DNA from 2 places in the Geobacillus sp. G4 genome. Region 2 is predicted to be linked to the other one. Evidence: riboswitches for the same ligand, from Rfam matches in the RefSeq annotation. Region 2 holds a riboswitch; the other holds the start of a gene.

Region 1 (4,681 bases), on a different contig from region 2:
AAGTCGATGCCATCGATGTCATTCCCGATGATTTCCCCGGCCCATTCGATTTCCAGCTCAGCCGCTTTCGTAAACGTTTCACGGACAAAATCGGAAAGCTCCGGCGTCCGATACTCCGGGTATTCGTTCAACACTTCTTTGAAAATTTTCGCAAACAAATCAACATGAATGTGCTCGTCGCGGTTGATGTAATTGATCATCGTGCTCGTCGCCACCATTTTTTGCTGGCGCGCAAGGTTGTAGAAGAACGCAAACCCTGAGTAGAAAAACAGTCCTTCTAAAATGACGTCAAAAACGATGGAGCGCAACAAGTTTTCCACATTCGGCTCTTCCGCAAACGCCTTGTAGCCGTTCGTCACAAAATCGTTCCGCTTGCGCAGCGTCGGTTCGTTCCGCCAAAAGTCGAATACTTCATCTTGCTTCGCTTTCGGCACAAGGCTCGAGAGCACGTACGAATAGGAATGGTTGTGAATGACTTCCTGCTGGGCGAGCATGATCATGAGCGCATTGATGCTCGGGTCCGTAATGTAATCAGCGACACGTCTGGCGTAGTCGGTTTGGATGCTGTCAAGCAGCGCCAAGAGTCCAATGATTTTCAAAAACGCATCCTGCTCGCGGTCGGTCAGCTGCGGAAACTGCTTCACATCTTGCGCCATATTGATTTCAAACGGCGTCCAAAAGTTGGCGAGCATTCGCTTATATTTCGCATACGCCCATGGGTAGGCGATATCGTCCCAATTCAACACATTCGAGCAACGGCCATTGATGATGCCCGTCGAACGGTTCGGCGCCTCTGGATCCATAATCGGCCGTTTGACTAAGCTGATCGTCATTGTGTCGATTCCTTCCTTTCTCTTTCAAGTATCGTGATGCGCGGCCAACCGCGGACGCCCCTCCCGCACAAGGAAGGGAAAGCCCGACCAAAGGCGTTTGTTGCGCCCCACGGTCAGCTCGCACAAGAATCGCACTCTTCGATCGTCCCCGATGTCGAACGCACGTAATACGTCGTTTTCAACCCCGACTTCCATGCCGTCAAATGTAAATCGAGCAGCTCTTTTGCCTTAATCGTGTTCATGACGTAGAAGTTAAATGAGATGGCTTGGTCGACATGGCGCTGGCGGGCGGCGTTTTGTTTGATGCTCCAATGCTGGTCGATATGGTACGCCGATTTGTAATACCATGTCGTCTGTTCGTTTAAATCTGGCACCGTAACGGGAATCTTATAATCTTTCTTTTCCTCGGCGTATACTTTTAAGAAAATGGGATCAATGCTCGCCGTGCTGCCAGCGATGATCGACGTCGATGCGTTCGGAGCGATGGCCATGATATAGCCGTTGCGCATCCCGTAGCGGGCCACATCTTGCTTCAGCTGATCCCAATCGAGTTCGCCGTGGCTTTGGTAGCCGCGCCGTTCAAAATAAGCGCCCGTCTGCCAGTCCGACCCTGGAAACGCCGGGTAACTTCCTTTTTCTTTTGCAAGCTCCATGCTCGCCTGAATCGCCAAATAAGCGATCGTTTCATACAGCTCGTCGGCATAGCGGACCGCTTCGTCTGACTCCCAGCGAATGCCTTTTAACGCCAAAAGATGATGCCAGCCAAAGGTGCCAAGCCCGACAGCGCGGTATTTTTCGTTCGTCAGGCCGGCTTGCAGAACTGGGATATTATTGAGATCGATGACATTATCAAGCATCCGCATTTGAATCGAGATGAGCCGCGCCAAAACTCCATCGGTCACCGCACGCGCCAAATTGATCGACGATAAATTGCAGACGACAAAATCGCCTGGTATTTTTTCAATGATAATCGTCCCGTCTTTCACATATTGCCGTTTCATCACCGTTGGGCTTTGGTTTTGCGCGATCTCGGTGCAAAGATTGCTGCAGTAGATCATCCCGAGATGGCGGTTCGGGTTTTGCCGGTTCACTTCATCGCGGTAAAACATAAACGGCGTCCCCGACTCAAGCTGGCTGCGCATGATGCTTTTCATCACTTCAATCGCCGGCACTTTCTCTTTCGACAGGCTCGGTTCGTTGACGCATTGCCAATATTTCTCGCGAAAACTCCCGCGCCCTTTTTCCTCATCATAAAAGTCTTCCAAGCTAAAGCCCATCACCTTCCGCACTTCATGCGGATCAAACAAATACCAGTCGCCTCGCTGTTCGACCTGCTCCATGAACAAGTCCGGAATGCACACGCCGGTGAACAAATCATGCGTCCGCAGCCGTTCATCGCCGTTGTTGAGCCGCGCGTCCAAAAACGCGAAAATGTCTTTATGCCATACATCCAAATAAACGGAAATGGCCCCTTTGCGCTGCCCCAACTGGTCAACGCTCACCGCTGTGTTGTTCAGCTGCTTCATCCACGGGATGACGCCGGAAGAGACCCCTTTAAACCCTTTGATGTCGCTGCCGCGCGAACGGATTTTGCCTAAATAGACGCCAATGCCGCCGCCTGATTTGGACAAATTGGCGATGTCGGTGTTGCTGTCATAAATTCCTTGCAAGCTGTCATCGACCGTATCGACAAAGCAGCTTGAGAGCTGGCCGTACGATTTCCCGGCGTTGGCGAGCGTCGGCGTCGCCACCGTCATGTATAAGTTGCTTAACGCCCAATACGCTTCCTTCACGAGCGCAAGCCGCCGTGTGGCCGGTTCATTCGCCATTAACGTCATGGCAATGACCAAAAACCGCTCCTGCGGCAGTTCATACAGCCGCCGCTCATAATCGCGCGCCAAATACCGGTCCGCGAGTGTGCGCAGCCCGATGTACGTAAACAGCTTGTCCTTCTCCGGATCAAGAAACGCACCGATGGCATCAATTTCTTCTTTCGTATAACGTTCAAGCAGCAGCGGACTGTACACCCCTTGTTCCGTCAGGGCGGCAAGCAGCGAATAGAAATCGCCGTACCGCTCGCGCTCGTCGTACCCGCGATGCCGCGCCGCTTCACGGTACAATTGCCGCAAATACAGCCGCGCGCACACAAACGTCCAGTCCGGCTCCTCTTCGCTTATATACGATAACCCCTCCAAGACAGCCGTCTGATACAACTGTTCAACCGTAACCGTTTCTTTTCGCGAGACGAGCTGCCAAACACGCTCGACATATTCATCAAGCGACAGGCGGCCGAATCCAGCCGCGGTCCGATGGATCAGCGATGCAAACTCTTCACGTGAAAAAGAAATCGGTTTCCCTTGGTCATCGATGATGATCATTTTCGTCAGCACGGTCATTTGCTTCCCCTCTCCTCCAATAAAAAATCCGCTCGGGCAAGCGAGCGGATGAAACGACAGACGGAAAAAGGCAGACGAACTCCTTCTCTTTTTCCCTATCGTTTCATCTTCCCACACCCCGAAGAACATGAAACGTTCCAAGCAAGGCAGGTCTCCTGACTCGTGCATCGTCCTACTTTGGGGCCTTCCCAGCGGCGCGCCGAATGGCTTTTGCTGCCAGTGGCCATCCCATTTCGTCCGCACATACAGTTGCGGGGGCAGTTCCGGATTCGCACCGGATTCCCTATTAAGTCCAAATGGACACCGTTGCTTGGTCAAACCATATGTAGTTGTATAAAAAGGACCGCAAACCAATATATAGTATTTAGCATCCTGATGGAACAAGCATATACCAAAACCGGGAAAATTGCAAGAGCGGGGAAAGTAAATTTTTCTTTTCCGCCCAAAATCGTTTTTTGTTCACACTCCGTTCATAAAAGCGTGCTACGATTCACATGTACGAATCATCACAAGGAGGGAGCACAAAATGGGAGCAAAACATCAAATCGCACCCGACCATCAAGAGTGGGCGGTGGAAGCGCACGGATTGGTGAAAACATTTGGCGGCCATCGGGCCGTCGACGGTCTCAACTTACGCGTGCGCGCGGGCACGGTTTACGGGGTGCTTGGCCCTAATGGAGCTGGCAAGACCACAACGATCCGAATGTTGGCAACGTTACTGCGCCCGGACGCCGGTTCGGCCAAAATCTTTGGCTACGACATTGTGAAACAACCGCAAATCGTCCGGCAATTAATCGGTGTCACCGGCCAATACGCTTCCGTCGACGAAACGCTCAGTGCGACAGAAAATCTGATGATCTTTTCTCGCCTTCTCGGCCTAAGCCGAGCGGAAGCGCGGCGGAAAACGAGCGAATTGTTGGAGGAATTCAGCTTGACGGAAGCGGCGAAACGGCCATTGAAGCATTTTTCCGGCGGCATGCGCCGGCGTCTTGATCTCGCCGCCAGCCTCATCGCCCAACCGCCGCTTATTTTCCTTGACGAACCAACAACCGGGCTCGACCCGCGCACGCGCAACCAAATGTGGGAAACGATCCGGCGACTGGTCCGCATGGGGACAACCGTTCTATTGACAACCCAATATTTGCAAGAAGCGGATGAATTGGCAGACCGCATCGCCGTCATCGATCACGGCCGGGTCGTGGCCGAGGGAACACCCGATGAACTCAAGGCATCTGTCGGACAGTCGTCATTGCAAGTCAAGCTGCGGCAGCAACAGGAGATCGAAACGGCGCGGCGCATCATCGAGCACGTTCTCCGCGTCAAGTCGACGGTATCCCCAGAAACCGGAAACATTACGGCGCCGATGGCCGATCCCGATCATGTGACAGACTTGCTCGTTGCTTTGCGTCAAGAGGGCATCCACTTAGCTGAACTAAGTGTGCAAAAACCGAC
Region 2 (4,681 bases):
ATCGCTCCTTTCGGCATTTACGGGTATGTAGCGCAAGGGTCAAAAGGGATGGTCGCCTTAGCATACTTAATCGGAATGGTGGGGATGATTTTCACCGCCTTGAGCTACGCCAGAATGGCCGAGGCGTTTCCAATCGCTGGTTCCGTGTATTCCTACGCCCAGCGGGGAATGAATGAATATGTCGGTTTTATGGCAGGCTGGGTCATTTTGCTTGATTACATTTTCGTTCCGGCTCTTCTCTATTTGGTCAGCGCTGCTGCCTTAGCCGATATTGTGCCGCAAGTGCCGATTTCCGTGTGGCTCGTTCTGTTTATTGCCATGAATACGGTCATTAATATTCTCGGGATCGAGATGACGGCCAAAGCGAACAAAGTGATTGTTGTTTTAGAGCTCATCGTCCTTGCAGTGTTTGTGATCACAGGAATTATTGCGATTATAAAAGGTGTCAATGGAGCGCAGTTTACGTTCAAACCGCTGTACGATCCTAATCATTTCAGCGCGGAGACGGTGATGGGGGCGGTGTCGGTGGCCGTCTTGAGCTTCCTTGGTTTTGATGCGGTGTCGACGCTGGCTGAGGAAACAAGGGACGGGAAATCATCGATCGGCAAAGCGATCATTTTCGCTTTGCTCGTTGTCGGTGCGCTTTTCATCGTGCAAACATGGGTCGCCGCTCTCATTTGGCCTGATTATACGACGTTTAAAAACGCGGACGTGGCGTTTTATCAGATTGCGGAGCTGGCAGGCGGACCATGGCTGAAATGGACAACGATCGTCGCCACCGCGCTTTCGTGGGGGATCGCGAACGCGCTCGTCGCCCAAGCAGCCATCTCCCGCATTTTGTACAGCATGGGTCGCGACCGTAAACTGCCCAGTGTGCTGGCTAAAGTGCATCCGAAATTTCAAACGCCATACGTCAGCACATTGCTTGTCGCTGTGATTTCGCTCATTGTCACGACGGTGTTCGCCTCACAAATTGATAAACTCGCTTCGCTTGTCAACTTTGGCGCCCTGACGGCTTTCCTCTTTTTGCATGTGTCGGTGATGAACTATTTCTTGCGCAAACAAAAGAGTAACGATTATATTAATCATCTCTTGTTTCCGCTCATCGGTTTTGTTATCATCGGCTATGTATGGATGAATCTGGACCCGCTCAGCAAAAAGCTAGGATTGATTTGGATCGCGATTGGACTCGTTTATCTGGTCTTTTTGCGACTCACGAACAAAGACTCCCGTCTAAGCGGGGAACTGTAGTTGCTTGTAAGGCCTGACGCCGTCATAAAAGGCGTTGGGTCTTTCGTTTTTTGCCGACGATGAAACATTTTTTCGATCGCGACGTATTACGAATGAGAGTACGGCGCCTTGTTAAGGCAAAACACCGTTCATCCGCAATAGGCGGGCGCCGATAAAACATGGAAGGAGCCGGGGGAACATGAGCATGTTTGGAAAAGTCGCCGCCGATGTGCTTGGGCTAAGCGACATCGGCTCGGTTATTCAACCGAAAGACTATGACAAAGTAGATGCCGATGATTATGTGATGCACGAGGATGGAGAAAAAATCTATTTTCTTATCAAATCGAAATCGGATGAGTATTGCTTCACTAACCGCGCGCTCATTCATCTGGACGGCACGAGCGCTGCGAGCAAAAAACGGACGCTGCGCCGCTACGATTACTATAAGCATCCGATTTCCGACGTGTCGCTCGAAACAGCCGGGACGGTCGACTTGGACGCGGAAATCAAATTTAAAATCGGGTCGCACTGCTATTCGATTGATGTGCATAAAAAGCATATTGAGGAATTGAAAGATTTGTATAAATCGCTGCTGGCGATCGCGGAGATTTGCCATGAAAACGAAATGAAATTCCACTATGCTGAGCGGAGTTTGGAACTGGCGGTCAAGGTGTTTGCCAACATGCGCGGCGACGGCGTCAATGTGTCGGCGGATTTTCAGGCCGTGAATGAATACGCTTTTTGCTGGCTGACGGAAGCGAAAAAGAACTATACGGTGAAGGATTTCGGGTTTGTGTTTGACAAATATATTCAACAGTGACGAGATGAAGGTTGTATCGGGGAAAGACGCCGTGCCAGAGGTGGGGCGTCTTTCCTAATTTTTTTAGCGACATATGGAAAAGGAACGTTTCTCCGCAGCCGGAAGAAACTCAAAAGATGAGGTTTGTGGGAATCGATGAATAGGCAACATGGCGGCATTTGACATCGCGGAGCTCGATGCAACGGCGCATGCGGCGTTCCGTACAAAACACGGACACTGGAGCCGAGCTGCCTGACCGCAAAAGTGATCGATGACCGCCTGCCGCCAGCCCACTGTAAATTCACAGTTGTCAAATGCCAGGCCTTGCTTTAATATAAAAATGTCCATATCCGATAACTAAATCAACTCGCAGCAAGGCGCCGAAAAGGCTTAATAGGGAATCCGGTGGGAATCCGGAGCTGTCCCCGCAACTGTCAATGCGGACGAAATGAAATCGCCACTGTACGGACGGATGGCTTGCGCTGTTTTCCGTACGGGAAGGCTTCAGAGTAGGATGAAGCATGAGCCAGTAGACCTGCCTTGCTTGCCGCAGTTTCCGAATCTTCGGGGGGTGAGACGCGGAAACAGTCGCATAGGGCATTGTTGTGCCCATTGGCGGTCTGTTTCGCGCTCATTCCCAGATTTAGGCGGAATGGGCGTTTTTTATTGTACATACATCACTGAAGGGGGAATGACGGATGAAACGTTGGACATGGCCGGCGGTGGTGGCGGTGTTCTTCCTTCTGGCCGCCGTGCTGGTCGGCTGCAGCGGTGGAGCCAATAGCAACGCCCAGCCAGCGAAAAAAGAAGAACCGAAAACGGAACAAGCGGCGTTTCCGGTGACGGTGAAAGACGGGCTTGGCGAGGATGTCACGATCAAAGCGGAACCGAAAAAGATCGTCTCGCTCATCCCAAGCAATACGGAAATCGCCTATGCGTTGGGGTTGGGCGATAAGATCGTCGGCGTCAGCGATTTTGACAATTACCCGGAAGACGTCAAAACGAAAACGAAAATCGGCGGCATGGAATTCAACGTCGAGAAAATCATTTCGCTCAAACCGGATCTTGTCTTGGCCCACGCGTCAAGCGCCCATAACTCGCGCGATGGCCTCAAGCAATTGAAAGACGCCGGCATCACCGTGCTTGTCGTGAATGACGCGAAGTCGTTCGACGATGTGTATGCGTCCATCGAATTGATCGGCAAAGCGACCGGGGCGTCGGACAAAGCGAAGCAAGTGATTGATGAGATGAAAGAGAAGCTTGCGCAAATTCAAGAAAAAGCGAAACAAATCCCGGCGGACAAACAAGCGAACGTCTGGATTGAAGTGTCGCCGCCGCCGCAGCTGTATACGGCCGGCAAAGGGACGTTTATGGATGAGATGCTTCAAGTGATTTCAGCGAAAAACGTCGCCGGCAGCTTGGAAGGCTGGCCGATGGTGACGGAAGAAAAAGCAGTGGCCTATAAGCCGGATGTGATCATCACGACATACGGCGGAGCGAAGCAAGTGTTTGCGCGCGCTGCTTGGAAAGACGTGCCGGCGGTGAAAAACAAGCGGGTGTATGACGTCAACACCGACTTAGTAAGCCGCCCGGGTCCGCGCCTTGTCGAAGGGGTCGAGGAACTTGCCAAAGCCGTTTACCCGGATGTGTTCAAGTAAAACGTGGATGTATATATTGGCCGTCACGGCGGCCATGTTATCGTTGCTCGTAGGGATATCGACAGGATCGCTGTCGATTCCCTTTTCTTCTATTGTTCGCATTCTTGCGTCCGAATGGTTTGGTATGCCGCTTCCGTCTGACATTCCGGCCGATTGGGTGCCGATCGTGATGGCGATCCGCTTGCCGCGCGTCGTGCTCGCTTTTTTGGTCGGGGCGTCATTGGCGCTGGCTGGCGCGGCGTTCCAAGGGTTGCTGAAAAATGCGCTCGCCGATCCGTATACGCTCGGCGTCTCGTCCGGCGCCTCGGTCGGGGCGGTGCTCGTCATCTTTCTCGGCTGGCAATGGCCGCTCTTTGGCACGTTCACGCTGCCGATCGTGAGCATTTTATGCGGCATGGCGACGCTTGTCGCCGTTTTGGCGTTCACTCGCGCGGTTGAGCCGCAGCTGTCGGTTGAGACGATCATTTTAGCCGGCATTATCTTCGGCGCGTTTTTCAGCGCCTTCATTTCACTGATGATCGCTTTGACCGGGGAAGAATTGCGGCAAATCATCTCATGGCTGATGGGAAGCGTCGCGATGCGCGGCTGGAAATACAGCGGGCTTTTGTTGCCGTTTTTTCTCATCGGCGCGGCGGTGCTTCTCGCCAACGGCCGCGAGTTGAACGCGTTTGCTTTTGGCGAGGCGGCGGCGCTTCATGTCGGCGTTGATGTTACGCGCCGAAAAGTCATCATTTTGACGGCGGCGGCGCTGCTCACCGGCGCGGCGGTGTCGGTGTCCGGGACGATCGGTTTTGTTGGGCTCGTTGTTCCGCATATGGTTCGGCTTGTGTGCGGGCCAAACTATCGGGTGCTGCTGCCGCTGTCTCTCTTGTATGGCGGTGCGTTTCTTGTGCTTGCCGATGTGGCGGCGCGGACGATCATTGAACCGCGCGAACTGCCGATCGGCGTCATCACCGCGCTGATCGGCGCCCCGCTATTTGCCGTCTTGTTTTTC

Evidence for each region. Region 2 has a riboswitch for cobalamin ahead of ABS784_RS05335 (ABC transporter substrate-binding protein). Riboswitches for the same ligand answer to the same signal wherever they lie in the genome.
Region 1: another riboswitch for cobalamin. It lies ahead of ABS784_RS02245 (ribonucleoside-diphosphate reductase subunit alpha); the one in region 2 lies ahead of ABS784_RS05335 (ABC transporter substrate-binding protein).

Annotation. Positions count from the first base shown of each region.
Region 1 covers NZ_JBEPJY010000001.1:448,482-453,162, forward strand. The annotation lists gene ABS784_RS02240 (ribonucleotide-diphosphate reductase subunit beta) at 1-833, opposite strand, end outside; gene ABS784_RS02245 (ribonucleoside-diphosphate reductase subunit alpha) at 947-3,229, opposite strand; cobalamin riboswitch at 3,358-3,553, opposite strand; gene ABS784_RS02250 (ATP-binding cassette domain-containing protein) at 3,756-4,681, shown strand, end outside.
Region 2 covers NZ_JBEPJY010000003.1:216,375-221,055, forward strand. The annotation lists gene ABS784_RS05325 (APC family permease) at 1-1,251, shown strand, start outside; gene ABS784_RS05330 (PH domain-containing protein) at 1,436-2,050, shown strand; cobalamin riboswitch at 2,388-2,586, shown strand; gene ABS784_RS05335 (ABC transporter substrate-binding protein) at 2,728-3,687, shown strand; gene ABS784_RS05340 (FecCD family ABC transporter permease) at 3,653-4,681, shown strand, end outside.